DNA from 2 places in the Pseudogulbenkiania sp. FW507-F1 genome. Region 1 is predicted to be linked to the other one. Evidence: predicted binding sites of a transcription regulator. Region 1 holds the regulator's gene; the other holds the start of a gene.
The links. The regulator HrcA, encoded in region 1, represses chaperone genes, less so after heat shock. The targets are predictions, from matches to a motif close to ATTAGCACTCGNNNNNNNCGAGTGCTAAT.

Region 1 (4,303 bases):
TCTTCAACATGGCGTTGAAGGCGCTCTTGGAGAGCATGTGCACCTCGTCGATGATGTACACCTTGTAGCGCCCCGAGGTAGGCGCGTACTGGGCGTTTTCCAGCACTTCGCGGATATTGTCGATGCCGGTATTGGAGGCGGCGTCGATCTCCAAGAGGTCGACGAAGCGGCCGGCGTCGATCTGGCGACAGGCGGAACACTCGCCGCACGGCTCGGCGCCGACACCGACCTCGCAGTTGAGGCTCTTGGCCAGAATCCGGGCGATGGTGGTCTTGCCCACGCCGCGCGTGCCGGTCAGCAGGTAGGCGTGATGCAGCCGCTCACCGGCCAGGGCGTTGGTCAGGGCGCGCACCACGTGCTCCTGACCGACCAGGTCGGCAAAGCGTTTCGGGCGCCATTTGCGGGCAAGCACTTGATAAGTCATGGTGGCGGATTCTAATTCCAATTGGCAGGCAAGGCGACCCTTTTCGTCGCCGCCCGACGTCACGGCGCCGGTGTCGAAACCGGCTGCTGGCCGAGGAACTGCTGCGCCAGATAACGCTCGCGGATGGCGGCTGCCACCTCCTGCGCCGCTTTGGCGTACAGGGTGCTCTTGTTGTAGCGGGTGATGACGTAGAAGTTGTTCAGACCGAGCCAGTATTCGGTCACGCCGGGCGCGGTTTCCAGCGGCACCAGCACCGCCGGCACCTGGTCGCCCACCGGCGCCTCCGGCTGCACCCCCATCTGCTTCAGCTCGCCCACGGTATAGTGCAGGTTGAACTTGTCGGCCACCAGCTGATCGACCTGCGCCCCCGGCTGCACGCTGGCCGGCAGGATCACGTCGTCGCCGTGGCGCCAGCCGTGCAGCTGGAAGTAATGCGCCACGCTGCCGATCACGTCCGGCACGCTGCCCCAGATATCGCGATGGCCGTCGCCGTCGAAGTCTACCGCCCACTTGCGGTAGCTCGACGGCATGAACTGCGGCCAGCCCATGGCGCCGGCGTAGGAGCCTTTCAAGAGCAGCGGATTCTTGCCTTCTTCCTTGGCCAGGCGCAGGAACTCGGTGAGTTCGCCGCGGAAATACTCGGCGCGGCGCGGGTAATCGAAACCGATGGTCGACAGGGCATCCACCACGCGGAAACTGCCGGTGCTGCGGCCGTAGCCGGTCTCGATGCCGATGATCGCCACCACCACCTCCGGCGCCACGCCGAAGGTCGCCTCGGCCCGCTCCAGCGTAGCCGCGTTGTCCTTCCAGAACGACACGCCGCCGTCGATCAGGCGATCGTTGAAGAAGGCCGGACGGAACTGGTACCACGGCCGCGAGGTGGCCGGGCGGTCGAGTATCTGCAGGATGTTGGGCTTGGTTTCGACGTTGGCGAACACTGCCTCCAGCTCGGGGCGGTCGAACTGGCCGCTGGCCACCTGCTCGTCGATATAGCGTTGCACGTCGGGCCGGGCGAGAAACGCCGCGTCGGCCAGCGCCAGCGAGCTGGTCAGGGCGAGCGTGGCGGCAGCCAGGCAGGTAAGGAGTTTCATCAGGGCGTTCCGGTAAGGCATCCGCCGGCACCACGCCGACCGACTGGGTTTATTGATAGGACAGCGCGCTCGATACCAGGCGCGAGGTAATGTCCACGATGGGAATGACGCGCTCGTAGGCCATGCGGGTCGGGCCCACCACGCCGAGCGTGCCCACCACCTGGCCATTGATGCAGTAAGGCGCGGTCACGATCGAGCACTCGCCCAGCGTCACCACCCCCGACTCCTCGCCGATGAAAATATTGACCCCCTGCGCGTTGCGGCTCTGGTTGAGCAGCTCCAGCAGCTCGGTCTTGCGCTCGAAGGTCTCGAACAACTCGCGCAACCGCGTCAGGTCGTCGGAGAGATCGCTGACGTTCAGCAGGTTGGTACCGCCGGCGATCACCACCGAGGCCGGCGCGTCGCTCATCGCGCTCTGGCCGAAGCGGATCGCCGCCGCCATCAGCTCGGTGATATCCCCCTTCAGCTGGTGCAGCTCGCTCTCCATGCGCTGCGCGATGCTGGTCAAGCCCTGGCCGGCGTAGTGCTGGTTGAGGAAGTTGGCGGCCTCGATCAGCTCGGTCGGGGAGTAGTCGCGCAACGGATTGAGCAGGTGATTCTGCACGTCGCCGTCCATGGTCACCAGGATCAGCAGGATGCGCCGCTCCGATAGGCGCAGGAACTCGACCTGGCGGAAGGCCACGTCGAGGCGCTGCGGGGTGATCACCACGCCGGCGAAATGGGTGAGATCCGACAGCAGCGACGAGGCCGACTGGGCGATGCGCTGCGGGCTGTCCGGCTGCAGGCTGTGCTCCAGCTCGTGCAGCGTGCCCTCTTCCAGCGGCCGGATGGTCAGCATCCGGTCGACGAACAGGCGGTAGCCCTTGGCGGTCGGTATACGGCCGGCCGAGGTGTGCGGCGAGGCAACCAGGCCCATCTCTTCGAGATCGGCCAGCACGTTACGAATCGAGGCCGGGGACAGGTCCAGCCCCGCCACCATGGCCAGCGTGCGGGAACCGACCGGCTGCCCGTCGGCGATGTAGCGCTCGACCAGAGCTTTCAGCAGGCGTTGCGCGCGTTCGTTCAGCATGCCAATCATTTTACACGTCCCCCGTGGAGTGAGAAGTGGCTGCATTCCCCGGCATTTCAAGCGCCTCACGGCAGATCGCGCTTGGCCGGCGCGCGCATGCCCGCGTTTGAGCGCCATGGGCTTTGTGCGATAATCCGGCGGTACGTTTATCAAACCCGATTTTTGGAGACAGCATGGCGGAGCGTTCCGAAGACAAGAGCAAGGCCCTGGCCGCGGCCCTTGCCCAGATTGAGAAGCAGTTCGGCAAGGGTTCGATCATGCGCATGAGCGACAACCAGATCACCGAAAATCTGCAGGTGATCAGCACCGGCTCGCTCGGTCTCGATCTGGCGCTGGGCGTGGGCGGCCTGCCGCGCGGTCGCGTGGTGGAAATCTACGGCCCGGAATCGTCCGGCAAGACCACGCTGTGTCTGCAGGTGGTGGCCGAAGCGCAGAAACTGGGCGGCACCTGCGCCTACATCGATGCGGAAAACGCGCTCGACCCGACCTACGCCCAGAAACTCGGCGTCAACGTCGAAGACCTGCTGATCTCGCAGCCGGACACCGGCGAACAGGCGCTGGAAATCTGTGACATGCTGGTGCGTTCCAGCGGCGTCGACGTGATCGTGGTCGACTCGGTGGCGGCCCTGGTGCCGAAGGCCGAAATCGAAGGCGAAATGGGCGACAACCACGTCGGCCTGCACGCCCGCCTGATGAGCCAGGCGCTGCGCAAGCTGACCGGCAATATCAAGCGCACCAACACCCTGGTGATCTTCATCAACCAGATCCGCATGAAGATCGGCGTGATGTTCGGCAGCCCGGAAACCACCACCGGCGGCAACGCGCTGAAGTTCTACGCCTCGGTGCGCCTCGACATCCGTCGTATCGGCGGCATCAAGAAGGGCGAGGAAATCATCGGTAACGAGACCCGCGTCAAAGTGGTCAAGAACAAGGTATCGCCGCCGTTCCGTCAGGCCGGCTTCGACATCCTGTACGGCGAAGGCATCTCGCGCGAGGGCGAAATCGTCGAGCTGGGCGTGGAGCATGGCTTCGTCGAGAAATCCGGCGCCTGGTACAGCTACAACGGCCAGAAGATCGGCCAGGGCAAGGACAACACCCGTCTGTGGCTGAAGGACAACCCGGCCATCGCGCGCGAGATCGAAGGCAAGATTCGCGAGGCGGTCGGCATCAATGTCGCCATCACCGAAGGCCAGCCGGAAGAGGAAGAGCTGGCTGACGGCATGTTCTGATCCGGCGCATGACGAAAAGCCTGAAAGCGCGGGCCGTCGACCTCCTCTCCCGGCGCGAATATTCGCGCCGGGAACTGGAGCGGCGGCTCGCGCCGTTTGCCGAGAGCGCAGAACAGCTGGTCACCCTGCTCGACGAGCTGGCGGCCAACGGCTGGCAATCCGACCACCGTTTTGCCGAGCAGTTTGCCGACGTCAAGGGCCGCAAGTACGGCAGCCGCCGCATCGCCCAGGCGATGCGAGAAAAAGGGCTGGACCGGGAAGCGATCGAGACGGCGCTGGCGCAGCAGGACGACACGGCCGTGGCGCTCTCGCTGTGGCAGCGCAAGTTCGGCACGCCGCCCGCCACGCCCCAGGACAAGATGAAGCAAATGCGGTTTCTCGCCACGCGCGGCTTCCCGATGGACGTGATCCGCCGGGTGCTGCAAGGAACGGTGGACGAGGACTTTACCGACGCGGAGGATTAGGGCGATGCCAATCAAGACCATCGACA
Region 2 (4,303 bases), on a different contig from region 1:
CGGTGGATCGTCAGGCTGTAGGGTGCCATAGACTTCGTCAGTGGAGACATGCAGGAATCGGAACGATTGCTTATCCGCAGTAGTCAGATCGTTCCAGTAGCCACGGACGGTCTCAAGCAGGTTGAACGTGCCGACTACGTTGGTCTGGATGAACTCTCCTGGCCCACTGATAGAGCGGTCGACGTGCGATTCGGCAGCAAAATTGATCACGGCACGAGGGCAGTGTTCTGTCAGTAGCCGTGTGACGAGTTCTCGGTCGCTGATATCGCCATGTACGAACAGATGGCGTGGATCTCCCTTGAGCAGTACCAGGGTGTCGAGATTGCCGGCATAGGTCAGCTTGTCGAGGTTGATCACTGGCTCTTGGGTGCCTGCGAGCCAGTCGAGTACGAAGTTACCACCGATAAAACCGGCGCCGCCAGTAACAAGGATCATGAATGCTGCATTCTTGAAGTTGGTTTGGTATTGCTATGCCAATATGGTTAGCTGCAGTAAACAAAAGGTGGTCGCTTGTTTGCAGACTGTCAGCACAGAATGATTTGAGATTTTCGCATGTAACGATAGTGATGCTCTACCCCTTAAATTAGGATCATTGCATGATGTGGTTTGAATGGGTTTGAGCGAGACTAGCGTTGTTACGGTAGCAGCCTGGTTGGTACAATCTGTTTTTCCTGTCCGTAGCCATCCAGGGCCTTTGGGTTATCCAAATCCCTTACCTGATCGAATCTGGCATGCTTCTCATTCTTCTTGGGGCGCTGTTTTGCTCCTTTATTGTCGCTGTATTGTTGGTCCGCTTTCGTCATCTGCATGATCGTTTTTCCTCTGATCATGACCTTGGCGGGGTACAGAAATTCCATGCGACCCCCGTTCCCCGCATAGGCGGAGTGCCTGTCATGGCTGGACTGGGGGTAGGAGCACTGATTCTTGCCTTATCGACGGGAGAGTATCTAAGCCTTGTACTTATTGTCGCTGCGCTGCCTGCCTTTGCGGCTGGGCTGGCCGAAGATTTGACCAAGAGGGTTGGCCCGCTGCCTCGACTGCTGGCTACGTTCGTGGCGGCAGGCATGGGGTTCTGGTTGCTGAATGCCGGCTTGTTGCGGCTGGATGTGCTTGGTGTGGATCAGCTTTTGCGTTACCACTGGGCCATTTCGCTGCTGTTCACTATGTTTGCCGTTGGTGGTGTGGCCCATGCCATCAATATCATCGATGGCTACAACGGTCTTGCTGGGATGGTGTCGGTGTTCATTTTCATGGCTTTAGCCTATGTGGCGTTCAAGGTTCGCGACCCGCAGATCATGGGGCTGTGTTTTGCTGCGACGGGGGCGGTGCTGGGCTTTTTGGTATGGAACTTCCCGCGAGGGTTGCTCTTTGCCGGCGATGGGGGGGCGTACCTGATTGGCTTTCTGATCGCGGAGCTATCAGTGTTGCTGGTGGCTAGGCACACGGAAGTCTCGCCGTGGTTTCCGCTGCTGCTGGTAATTTACCCCGTATTCGAAACAGTTTTCTCGATCTATCGCCGGAAATTCCTGCAGGGGCGCTCGGTAGGCTACCCCGATGCCTTGCACTTGCATCAGATGATCTACAAACGCTTGGTACGTTGGATGGTGGGTTCGAAGGAGGCGCGCCATCTGACCCGTCGAAACAGCATGACTTCTCCCTATCTGTGGGCATTGTCGTCCTTGTCGGTCGCACCTGCGATGCTGTTCTGGAACAACACCACGGTCTTGATGGTGTGTGTGGGTGTGTTTGTGCTGACGTACCTGTACCTGTATCGCATGATCATCCGGTTCAGGTCTCCGCGCTGGATGGTGCTTTACCGCCCCGCACTCGGTAAGGAGAGGTCGGCGGCGCTATCGTATAAGCAGAATCGATAGAAAATTTTTTGACGGTCCCCTCTCTTGAAAACCTCTTGCCCCGTCCCTATCATTAGCACTCGCAAGCCCCGAGTGCTAATGCGCCGGGCCAATTTGCTGATTTGATTGATTTTTCATTCTCACCAGCCACTGCTAACAGGAGAGAACAATGGCAATTCGTCCTTTGCACGACCGTGTTGTAATCAAGCGCCTCGAGGCGGAAGAAAAGACGGCTTCCGGTATCGTTCTGCCGGGTGCGGCTGCCGAGAAGCCGGACATGGGCGAAGTGATCGCCGTGGGCAACGGCAAGATTCTGGAAAACGGCGAGCGCCGTCCGCTGGAGCTGAAGGTCGGCGACAAAGTGATCTTCGGCAAGTACTCCGGCCAGACCGTCAAGGTCGATGGCGATGAAGTCCTCGTGATGCGCGAGGAAGACGTTATGGGCATCGTTGAGTAATCCGTCCCCACAACCGACTGAATCAGATTCTGGAGAAGTAAAGAATGGCTGCTAAAGACGTAAAATTCGGTGATTCCGCTCGTGCCAAGATGGTCAACGGTGTCAACATTCTGGCCGACGCCGTTAAAGTGACCCTGGGCCCGAAAGGCCGCAACGTGGTGCTGGATCGCTCCTTCGGCGCGCCGACCATCACCAAGGACGGTGTGTCCGTGGCCAAGGAAATCGAACTGAAGGACAAGTTCGAGAACATGGGCGCCCAGATGGTCAAGGAAGTGGCTTCCAAGACCTCCGACGTGGCCGGTGACGGTACCACCACCGCAACCGTGCTGGCGCAAGCCATCGTGCAGGAAGGCATGAAGTTTGTTGCCGCCGGCATGAACCCGATGGACCTGAAGCGCGGCATCGACAAGGCCGTGGTGGCCCTGGTGGGTGAACTGGCCAAGATCGCCAAGCCGTGCACCACCTCCAAGGAAATCGCCCAGGTGGGTTCGATCTCCGCCAACTCCGACCTGGATATCGGCCAGATCATCGCCGACGCCATGGAAAAAGTGGGCAAGGAAGGCGTGATCACCGTTGAAGACGGCAAGTCGCTGAGCAACGAGCTGGACGTGGTGGAAGGCATGCAGTTCGACCGCGGCTACCTGTCCCCGTACTTCATCAACAACCAGGAAAAGCAGATCGCCGCACTGGACAACCCGTTCGTGCTGCTGTTCGACAAGAAAATCTCCAACATCCGTGATCTGCTGCCGGTGCTGGAGCAAGTCGCCAAGGCCAGCCGCCCGCTGCTGATCATTGCCGAAGACGTCGAAGGCGAAGCGCTGGCCACGCTGGTGGTGAACACCATCCGCGGCATCCTGAAAGTGGTGGCAGTCAAGGCTCCGGGCTTCGGCGATCGCCGCAAGGCCATGCTGCAGGACATCGCTACTCTGACCGGCGGTACCGTGATCGCCGAAGAAGTGGGTCTGACCCTGGAGAAAGTCACCCTCGACATGCTGGGCCAAGCCAAGCGTATCGAAGTGGGCAAGGAAAACACCATCATCATCGACGGTGTCGGCGAGCACGCTGCCATCCAGGCTCGCGTTGGCGAAATCCGCCGCCAGATCGAAGAAGCCACTTCCGACTATGACCGTGAAAAACTGCAAGAGCGCGTGGCCAAGCTGGCCGGCGGCGTTGCCGTGATCAAGGTTGGTGCCGCTACCGAAGTGGAAATGAAAGAGAAGAAGGCCCGTGTCGAAGACGCGCTGCATGCGACCCGTGCTGCCGTGGAAGAAGGCGTGGTGCCTGGCGGTGGCGTGGCCATCCTGCGCGCTCGCGCTACCCTGGAGTCGCTGGTGACCGACAATGTCGATCAGGACGCCGGCGTCAAGATCGTGCTGAAGGCCATCGAAGCCCCGCTGCGCCAGATCGTTCAGAACGCCGGCGACGAGCCGTCGGTTGTTGTGAACAAGGTGCTGGAAGGCAAGGGTAACTTCGGTTACAACGCTGCCAGCGGCGAGTACGGCGACATGATCGAGATGGGTGTGTTGGATCCGGCTAAGGTGACCCGTACCGCTCTGCAACACGCGGCTTCGGTTTCCGGTCTGATGCTGACCACCGACTGCATGATCGCCGAACTGCCGGAAGACAAGCCGGCTGCTCCGATGGGCGGCATGGGCGGCATGGGCATGGACGGCATGATGTAAGCCAACCAGGTTAGGGCGCAATCGCTGTGAAGCGCATTGTGCCGACCTGCCGAAAAACCCCGCAAACTTTGCGGGGTTTTTCTTTTTCTTCGGCCAACCTTGGCAAGGTTGGCCGAAGGTCATCTGGGCGCCCGCTTTCTGGCACAATCCGCCCATCGATCATCGGGAGAGACTCATGCAACTGAGCGAATTGCAGCGCGTACTCGACGCGCAACTGGAGCCCTGGCGTTTCAAGGACTATGCCCCCAACGGGCTACAGGTGGAGGGCAGGGCCGAGGTGCGTACCATCGTCACCGGCGTGACCGCGTCGC

Region 2: a site for HrcA is predicted at 1,926-1,954, ahead of groES (co-chaperone GroES). Genes of this name have one in related genera too.

What each region holds. Positions count from the first base shown of each region.
Region 1 is NZ_JBYSWM010000002.1:72,570-76,872, forward strand. Features, by position in the region: gene dnaX (DNA polymerase III subunit gamma/tau) at 1-424, opposite strand, end outside; gene mltB (lytic murein transglycosylase B) at 484-1,515, opposite strand; gene hrcA (heat-inducible transcriptional repressor HrcA) at 1,565-2,584, opposite strand; gene recA (recombinase RecA) at 2,758-3,813, shown strand; gene recX (recombination regulator RecX) at 3,822-4,277, shown strand; gene AC3WG5_RS01845 (SRPBCC domain-containing protein) at 4,282-4,303, shown strand, end outside.
Region 2 is NZ_JBYSWM010000001.1:118,220-122,522, reverse strand. Features, by position in the region: gene rfbB (dTDP-glucose 4,6-dehydratase) at 1-435, opposite strand, end outside; gene AC3WG5_RS00630 (hypothetical protein) at 636-857, opposite strand; gene AC3WG5_RS00625 (MraY family glycosyltransferase) at 894-1,874, shown strand; gene groES (co-chaperone GroES) at 2,023-2,310, shown strand; gene groL (chaperonin GroEL) at 2,355-3,992, shown strand; gene AC3WG5_RS00610 (Nif3-like dinuclear metal center hexameric protein) at 4,168-4,303, shown strand, end outside.